2 regions of the Rhizobium sp. SYY.PMSO genome follow, and region 1 is predicted to be linked to the other one. Evidence: predicted binding sites of a transcription regulator. Region 1 holds the regulator's gene; the other holds the start of a gene.
What was found. The regulator PhoB, encoded in region 1, activates phosphate uptake and scavenging genes when phosphate is short. The targets are predictions, from matches to a motif close to TGTCATNNANCTGTCAT.
Positions count from the first base shown of each region.

Region 2: phnC (phosphonate ABC transporter ATP-binding protein) is a predicted target of PhoB. The motif match lies at 3,264-3,280, and genes of this name have one in related genera.

Region 1 is NZ_CP177349.1:119,089-123,646, forward strand. Features, by position in the region: gene pstA (phosphate ABC transporter permease PstA) at 1-363, shown strand, start outside; gene pstB (phosphate ABC transporter ATP-binding protein PstB) at 378-1,193, shown strand; gene phoU (phosphate signaling complex protein PhoU) at 1,245-1,958, shown strand; gene phoB (phosphate regulon transcriptional regulator PhoB) at 1,990-2,673, shown strand; gene ACJJVH_RS00615 (GcrA family cell cycle regulator) at 2,768-3,295, opposite strand; gene ACJJVH_RS00620 (aspartate aminotransferase family protein) at 3,721-4,558, shown strand, end outside.
Region 2 is NZ_CP177349.1:3,515,222-3,519,779, forward strand. Features, by position in the region: gene phnE (phosphonate ABC transporter, permease protein PhnE) at 1-220, opposite strand, end outside; gene phnE (phosphonate ABC transporter, permease protein PhnE) at 229-1,209, opposite strand; gene phnD (phosphonate ABC transporter substrate-binding protein) at 1,275-2,180, opposite strand; gene phnC (phosphonate ABC transporter ATP-binding protein) at 2,273-3,127, opposite strand; gene ACJJVH_RS17020 (pyridoxamine 5'-phosphate oxidase family protein) at 3,351-3,905, opposite strand; gene ACJJVH_RS17025 (DapH/DapD/GlmU-related protein) at 3,999-4,558, opposite strand, start outside.

The sequences.
Region 1 (4,558 bases):
CCGCCGTCGATCCGCAGCGCCGCGCTCGGCCTCGGTGCGTCGCGCATGCAGGTGGTGTTCCATCACGTCCTGCCGCTCGCCATGCCGGGCATCCTGACGGGCACCATCCTCGGGCTTGCCCATGCGCTCGGGGAGACGGCGCCGCTGCTTCTGATCGGCATGGTTGCCTTCGTCTCCAACTATCCGGCATCGCCCCTCGATCCTTCGACGGCGCTGCCGGTGCAGATCTACATGTGGGCGAGCGAGGCAGAGCGGGCCTTCGTCGAAAGAACCTCCGGGGCCATCATCGTCCTGCTCTTCTTCCTCGTCGCGATGAACATCGGCGCGATCCTGCTGCGCCGCCGTTTCGAACGGCGCTGGTAGGGGAGGGCCGGGAAATGAACATGATGACGGAAGCCGCGAGCGAAAGAGCATTGACCAGAAAGATGAAGACGATCCCTTACAAGATGATCGGCCAGGACGTTTCGGTCTTTTACGGCGACAAGCGCGCTCTCTTCGACGTCAATCTCAGGATCCGCGTCAATACGGTGACGGCGCTGATCGGCCCTTCCGGCTGCGGCAAGTCCACCTTCCTGCGCTGCCTCAACCGCATGAACGATACGATCGAGACCTGCCGCGTCACCGGCAGGATCACGCTCGACGATCAGGACGTCTACGACGACAGCATCGACGTGGTGGAACTGCGCGCCCGCGTCGGCATGGTCTTTCAAAAGCCCAACCCGTTTCCGAAGTCGATCTATGAGAATGTCGCCTACGGTCCGCGCATCCATGGCCTGCACGCATCCAAGGCCGATCTCGATCACATCGTCGAAACCAGCCTGCAGAAGGCGGGCCTCTGGGGCGAGGTGAAGGACAGGCTCCACGATGCCGGCACGAGCCTTTCGGGCGGCCAGCAGCAGCGCCTGTGCATCGCCCGCGCCGTTGCCGTCAGCCCGGAGGTCATCCTGATGGACGAGCCATGCTCGGCCCTCGATCCGATCGCAACCGCAAAGGTCGAAGATCTCATCCACGAGCTGCGGGAAAACTTCACGATCGTCATCGTGACGCATTCCATGCAGCAGGCAGCCCGCGTTTCGCAACGCACCGCAATGTTCCATCTCGGCCATCTGGTTGAGGAGAACGACACCGATAAAATGTTCACCAATCCCGACGATTACCGCACGCAGGATTACATCATGGGCCGTTTTGGTTGATGATGCTGCGCGCGCGGCTCCTTTCACACAGTTCACCTTGAGGATAGAAAAATGGTCTCCACCCACATTCTCTCTGCCTATGACGAAGACCTGAAGTTCCTGACGCGCCGCATTGCGGAAATGGGCGGCCTTGCCGAGCAGATGGTCAGCGACAGCGTACGCGCTTTGGTCAACAGCGACGCGGCCCTTGCCCAGAAGGTCATCTCCGACGATGTCATTCTCGACCATGCCGAACGCGAAATCGGCGATAAGGCGATCGTCACCATCGCGCGCCGTCAGCCGATGGCGGCCGACCTGCGCGAAATCATGGGCTCGATCCGCATCGCCTCCGATCTGGAGCGCGTCGGCGACCTTGGCAAGAACACGGCCAAGCGCGTCATCGCCGTGCAGGGCACCGGCGTTCCGCGCCGTCTCGCCCGCGGTATCGAGCATCTCTCCGAACTGGCACTGAGCCAGCTGAAGGAAGTTCTGGACGTCTATGCGACCCGTTCGCCGGACAAGGCCGTGTCGATCCGCGAACGCGACGAGGAAATCGACGCCATGTATACCTCGCTCTTCCGCGAGATGCTGACCTACATGATGGAAGATCCGCGCAACATCACCACCTGCACGCATCTTCTCTTCTGCGCGAAGAACATCGAGCGCATCGGCGACCATGCCACCAACATTGCCGAGACGATCTATTATATGGCGACCGGCGCCCAGCCCGAAGGCGAGCGGCCGAAGGACGACACGGCCAACACCGTCGGCGCGGTGACGGAATAATCTGGAAGCGAAGAAAGGAGACCACAGGCGCATGGTTCCGAGAGTTGCTGTTGTAGAAGACGAGGAAGCGCTCAGCGTTCTGCTGCGCTACAATCTCGAAGCCGAAGGCTTCGAGGTCGATACGATCCTCAGAGGCGATGAGGCAGAGCTGCGTCTCCAGGAGCGCATCCCCGATCTTCTGATCCTCGACTGGATGCTCCCCGGCGTGTCCGGCATCGAGCTCTGCCGCCGGCTGCGCATGCGGCCGGAGACGGAGCGGCTGCCGATCATCATGCTCACGGCCCGCGGCGAGGAGAGCGAGCGCGTGCGCGGCCTTTCCACCGGCGCGGACGATTACGTCGTCAAGCCGTTCTCGACGCCGGAGCTGATGGCCCGCGTCAAGGCGATGCTGCGGCGCGCCCGCCCGGAGGTCCTCTCCACGGTGCTGCGTTGCGGCGATATCGAGCTGGACCGCGAAACCCATCGCGTCCACCGCAAGAGCCGCGAAGTGCGGCTGGGGCCGACGGAGTTCCGCCTGCTGGAATTCCTGATGTCCTCGCCGGGCCGCGTCTTCTCGCGCTCGCAGCTGCTGGACGGCGTGTGGGGGCACGATATCTATGTCGACGAACGCACGGTCGACGTCCATGTCGGCCGCCTGCGCAAGGCGCTCAATTTTTCCAACATGCAGGATGTCATCCGCACCGTTCGCGGCGCGGGCTATTCCATGGAAGCCTGAGCGGCAAGGCTGCTCGGGCATCGACATCGACATGCGGCGGAAATAGAAAACGGGCCCCGAGGGGCCCGTTTCTCTTTGAATTTGCTTATAGCTTTCAGCCGTTGTTGCGCCGGCGATCATGCACTGGCTGGTAGGCCATGCGCTGGTGATAGGTGCAGTAAGGCGAGGAATCCGGGCTGTCGTTGCCGCAGAAGTGGAAATCGTCCTTCAGCGGATCGCCGACCGGCCACTTGCAGGTGCGCTCCGTCAGCTCCGTCAGGCCGAGGCGGCGGGAGATCGGAACGACGACGTTCGATGCCGGACGATATTGGATTTCGTTGACTGAATCGACCTCGACCTCTTCCTTCAGCATGGTTGCGCCCTGCTGGCGGGTAACCACGGTGCGGGTTGCCACGCGCGAGCCGAAGCTGGCAGGGCGCGGTGCCGTGGCGCTGCGCTTCGGGGTGCGCGCTGCAGTTGCCGTGCCACCGGCCTTTGCCCGGCCCGGGAGGTTCAGGCGATGTACCTTGCCGATGACGGCATTACGGCTCACGCCACCAAGCTGCGCCGCGATCTGGCTGGCGCTCAACCCTTCGGACCATAGCTTTTTCAGCTTCTCGACGCGTTCGTCTGTCCAATTCATGCCCTGTCTCCGCTGTCGCGTTTCCGATGGCAGAATCCCTCACCATTGCCTCGCATGGTAACAAGGCGCGAAACGCTCTAAAATTGTGGTGACTAGTTCCGCCGCATGCAGTCTAGCAATTGGTTTTTAACCTAGTGTGAGGCTGACTCCGTGACAAGAGTCGCGGGAATCTTGAGGAATCGATTTCTAGGTTTTCCCCAACTTGCTGTCCGGGCGTGGCATTTCTGCAATAGGCGCCGTCGAACCCATCTCTTTTGCCCGCAAGCGCTTTCTCGCACCTGCTAAAGCGCCAGTTTTGTTGACATCGCGGTGCAAAACATCAATAGTGCCCGAGCCGCCGCAAGGCGGCATTTTTGATTTTTTCGGACCCGTTTCATCAAACGGAAGCGATTGGTCCTTAAAGTTGTGATCGAGGAGACATGGCCATGGCCGAGACCACGCCGCTTTATGACACCTATATGCGTGCTCCGCTGCGGTTCGAGCGAGGCGAGGGCGTCTGGCTGATTACCGAAAACGGCGAGCGCTATCTCGATTTCGCAGCCGGCGTGGCGGTCAATTCGCTCGGTCATGCGCATCCTCACCTCGTCTCGGAACTGAAGGCGCAGGCCGACAAGGTCTGGCATCTCTCCAACCTCTACGAAGTGCCCGGCCAGGAGAAGCTGTCGAAGCGGCTGACGGAAGCGACCTTCGCCGACAAGGTGTTCTTCACCAACTCCGGCGCCGAGGCGCTGGAATGCGCCATCAAGACGGCGCGGCGCTATCATTTCGCCAAGGGGCATCCGGAAAAGTTCCACATCATCACCTTCGAAGGCGCCTTCCACGGCCGCACTATCGCGACCATCGCCGCCGGCGGTCAGGAAAAATACATCGAGGGCTTCGGTCCGAAGGCGCCGGGCTTCGATCAGGTGCCGTTCGGCGACCTCGATGCCGTGCGCGCAGCCATCACCGATGCGACGGCCGGAATCCTGGTCGAGCCGGTGCAGGGCGAAGGCGGCATTCGCCCGGCGACCAACGAGTTCCTGCGCGGTCTCCGCCAGATCTGCGACGAGCATGGCCTGCTTTTGATCCTCGACGAGGTGCAATGCGGCGTCGGCCGCACCGGCAAGCTCTTTGCCCATGAGTGGGCCGGCATCAAGCCTGACATCATGGCCGTCGCCAAGGGTATCGGCGGCGGTTTTCCGCTCGGCGCGTGCCTTGCGACGGCGGAAGCCGCCTCGGGCATGAAGGCCGGCACGCACGGGTCGACCTATGGCGGCAATCCGC
Region 2 (4,558 bases), 350 kb from region 1:
CGTCGTAGCTGATCCACTCGCTCAGATAGATCCCGACACGCTCCCAATGCGCTTCCGAGATGACTTTCGGCAGGTTGAAGAACCATACGGCATAAAAGCCGTAGAGGATGACGCCGATGAAGATCATGAGAGCGCCATAGCGCTGGCGGAAGGATCGATGAAAGACCTCCGGATAGCGCGCTTCGATTTCCTGCATACGGCCGGCGTCGATGACGGACATGGTCAACCTCAATGCTGCAAGAGAAAGGCATGCTCGCCGACGAGGCGGCGGCGGAGCCATGCGGAAAACTGGTCGACGGCGATGATCGTCACGAAGAGCAGCAGCACCAGCGCCATCGTCTTGGCGCCGAAACCGCGCGAGATCGAAAGCTTCAGCTCCTCGCCGATACCGCCACCGCCGACGGCGCCGATGATAGTGGAGGCGCGAACGTTGATTTCGAGGCGCAGCAGCGCGTAGGACATGAAGTTCGGCAACACCTGCGGCAGCGCGGCAAAACGGACGCGTTCCGTCCAGCTCGCACCGACGGCGCGCATGCCCTCGTCGGGCTTCATGTCGATATTCTCGACGACCTCGTAGAACAGCTTGCCGAGTGCGCCGATCGTGTGCAGGCCGACCGCGATGATGGCGGCGATCGGGCCGATCGACAGGATCGCCGAAAACAGGCCGGCGATGACGATTTCCGGGAAGGCGCGCAGCAGTTCCATGATGCGCTTCGTCACCAGCCGGATTGGATTGGCAGGCGACATGTTGCGCGCGGCAAAGAAGCTCAAGGGCACGGCGAAGACGAAGCCGACGATGGTCGATACCAGCGCCACGTTGATCGTGATGATCATCAGCTCGAAATATTCGGGGATGTAGAAGTCGCCCCAGACATAGACGCGGCCGAGCGGGAAGTTGAATTCCTCGCCGCCCATGCCATTCGCGCCGTTCGGGCTCGGCAGGTCGAAAAGAGCCCGGTAGACGTCGGCCCAGTCCTTGGGGATCAGCCAGCCCAGAAAGTCGAAGAGATGCGGCAGGCGTTCGAAGAAGTGGCCGGCATTGCTGTCGTCGGCGAAGCGGACGGAGCTTACGAAGGCGACAAGCAGGATGATGAGGCCGATGCCGGTATAGAGGCGGCGTCTGGCCACCATCCTGCCCCAGGCGTTACCGATATCCCTCGCGCTTTGCGGCGCGCCCTGCATCTTCAGCTGCGTATCGGCAATCGTCATGAAATCCTGCCCTTGTGATAGCAAAAGGGCGGCCGTTGCCGGCCGCCCAGTCATCGGAATGCGGATCAGCCGCCGATCGCGGCCTTACGAACGTCGATGACGGCGTTATAGAAGTCCGGAGTAACCTTGACGTAGCCCTTGAAGTCGCCGCCTTCGATGGCGTTGAAGCACTTGGCGTCGGCAGTCGGCAGCTTCATGAAGAAGTCCGTCAGCTTGGTCTGCCATTCGGTGCCGAGCGCGTTGCGAACGACGAGCGGGCCGTTCGGGATCAGCGGCGAGCGCCAGACTTCGACGAGCTTGTTCGGGTCTACGGCGCCCTTGTCGACTTCCTTGCGGAAGGTGCCGGAGGTGAAGCCGTCCTTGAAGTCGCCGATGCCCGAGGAGTCGTCGACAGCGACGTCGACCTTGCCGTCATAAGCGGCAAGCAGGTTGTTCTCGTGGCCGCCGTTGAACTGGGTCGAGGCGAAGAACTTGTCGTTCGGCATGCCCGTGTCCTTCGGGATCTGTGTCAGCGGAACGAGATAGCCCGAGGTGGAGTCCGGATCGGCGTAACCGAGCTTCTTGCCCTTGGCGTCCTTGATGGTTTTGATGCCGGAGGACTTGAGGGCGAGACCGATCGAGTAGTAGCCGGTCGAGCCGTCTTCCTGCTGGGTGGTCAGGATCGGGGTAACGGCCTTCGGGTCCTTGATGGCGACGGCCGCATAGCCGGAAGCGCCGAGTTCAGCGAAGTCGAGCGTGCCGCCGAGCAGGCCCTGGATCACGCCGTCGTAGTCGGCGGCCGGGAACAGCGAAACCTTCTCGAAACCGAATTCCTTCTTCAGGTGGTCGGAGAGGCAGGCATAGTTGCGCAGGCGGTCGGCTTCGTTTTCGCCACCGAGAATGCCGACGCGAAATTCCTTGATGTCTTGAGCGCTTGCGCCGCCGACGAGCGCGAGAAGCGCCGTAGCCGCAAGAAGGGTCTTCTTCAACATGGGTTCGTCTCCTGATTAACCGGTGTCCCCGGATGCCTTCGGTCTAGAAGAAATGTGCCCTTGACGCGGGCTCTCGATCCCGGCTGTCCCTCTCAGAGACCGGCCAGTGCCAGCGGTTGCGGGCCGGCAGATTCCGTTGCCGCGGCTTGCGCGGCCGGATCGGCAATGGTGATGGAGGTCGACGTCATGCTTTCGTCGATGCCGGCGCCGTCCTTGTCGGTGCCGTAGATTTCCTTGACGGCGGCAGCCGTCAGATCGGCCGGCTTGCCGTCGAAGACGACGCGCCCGGCAGCCATGCCGATGATGCGTTCGCAATAGTTGCGGGCCGTATCCAGCGTATGGAGGTTGGTGATGACGGTGATGCCTTCGCGTTCGTTGATGTCGCGCAGCGCGTCCATGACGATCTTGGCGTTCAGCGGATCGAGCGAGGCGATCGGCTCGTCGGCCAGCATCATCTTCGGCTGCTGCATCAGGGCGCGGCAGATGGCGACGCGCTGCTGCTGGCCGCCGGAAAGCGTGCCGGCCATCTGAAGGGCCGTCTGCTCGATGCCGAGGCGCTCAAGCGCGGCAATCGCTTCGATGCGCTCCTCGCCGGTGAAGACCGAGAGGAGGCTCATGACGGTGGACCGCTGGTTCAGCCGGCCGAGCATGACGTTGGTGAGCACGTCGAGGCGCGGCACGAGATTGAACTGCTGGAAGATCATGGCGCAATCGCGCTGCCAGCTGCGCAGCGCCCGGCCGCTGAGCTTGGAAACCTCGATGCCGGAGAAATGGATGGAGCCGGAGCTCGGATCGGCGAGACGGTTGATCATGCGCAGCAGCGTCGACTTGCCGGCGCCGGAGCGGCCAATGACGCCGACCATCTGTCCCTGCGGTATGTCCAAAGTCACGGAATCGACTGCAAGCTTGTTTCCAAACCGGCGCGAGACATTCCTGAGTTCGAACATAGTGCTTCCCTTTCGCGGCTGCCGGGCTGCAAAAATTTCAGCGATACCGGTGCTAGAATGGGCGCGTACCCCAGCCTCGAAGGAAATTTCGAAGGGGGCGGGCGCCAACCACAAGGCAACCGATTAGTCCCGCTTCATGAAGCTCCAATGTCAGTTTTATGTAACTGCTGTTACAATTCCCGGCGATTTTGCGAGATTAGCCGGCTGAGGTCTTTGCTGTTGATTAGCCGTCAAACATGCCTGTCGGCAGGCCGTCCATGCTGAAGGCGTTCTTCTCGCGCCTGTATTCCTCAATGCCTTCGGGCCCCTTCGCCTTCGCCCATTGATCGAGGCTCGGCCTTTCCCCTTCATAGGCGAAGAGCGGCACGCCGAAGCCGCAGGAGGTCTGCACGAGATCGAAATCCAGCCGCACGATCTGCCGTGCGCCCAGCGGCTCCTCGCCTGCATAGTGGTCGTGCAGCAATTCCCGATACTCAGGGGACGATCGGTGGATGATCCGGCCGCGGCCGTAGAGGCGCAGGATCATCGGCGGCCCGGCGACGGCGCAGAACATGATCGTCAGCCGGCCATCGGCCTTCATATGGGCGGAAGTCTCGTTGCCGCTGCCGGTGCGGTCGAGATAGATGGCGGTATTCGGGGAGACGATGCGCAGGCAGAGCGTTTCGCGGGGCGAAACATTGACGCGGGAATCGGCGGTGGCGGATGCCGTGAAGAAGATGTGTTGCCGCGCGATGAAGTCGCGCAGCCGGTCGTCGAGACTGGAAAACTGCTTTGCCATGAAGACTCCTCCCGATCCTGCGCTTGCAAGGATCGCCTGAAAGCTGGATCGCCCGCCGGCGCCTTGCAAGCCTGGTGTGGGCGGAAACGGTCCTCAGGCGTCGTAGCGATCCAGAAAATCCTCTGCCGAAAGGGCGCGGAAGTCCGCGAGCGCCGTGCGCAGGCGGTCGTGATCCCAATCCCACCAGGCAAGCTTGTCCATGCGGGCGCCGACTTCCGCGGTGAAGCGTTCGCGGATCAGCTTTGCCGGCACGCCGCCGACGATCGCGTAGGGTGCTACATCCCTGGAGACGACCGCGCCCGCGCCGATGACGGCGCCATTGCCGACCGTAACGCCGGGCAAGACAGTGGCGCCGTGACCGATCCAGACGTCATGACCGATCACCACGCGGTTGTCGCGCCGCCAGGTGAAGAAATCGGTCTCCATATCGGCATCCGGCCAGTAATCGGTGGCGCGATAGGTGAAGTGATGCAGCGTGGCGCGCCATGTCGGATGGTTTGTGGCGTTGATGCGCACGGCGGCGGCGATGTTGACGAACTTGCCGATCGTCGCGCACCAGACCGCGCCATCCTGCATGATATAGGAATAGTCGCCGATCTCGGCTTCGTCGATGCGGCAGCGGTCGGAGACTTCGGTATAGCGGCCGAGCGTCG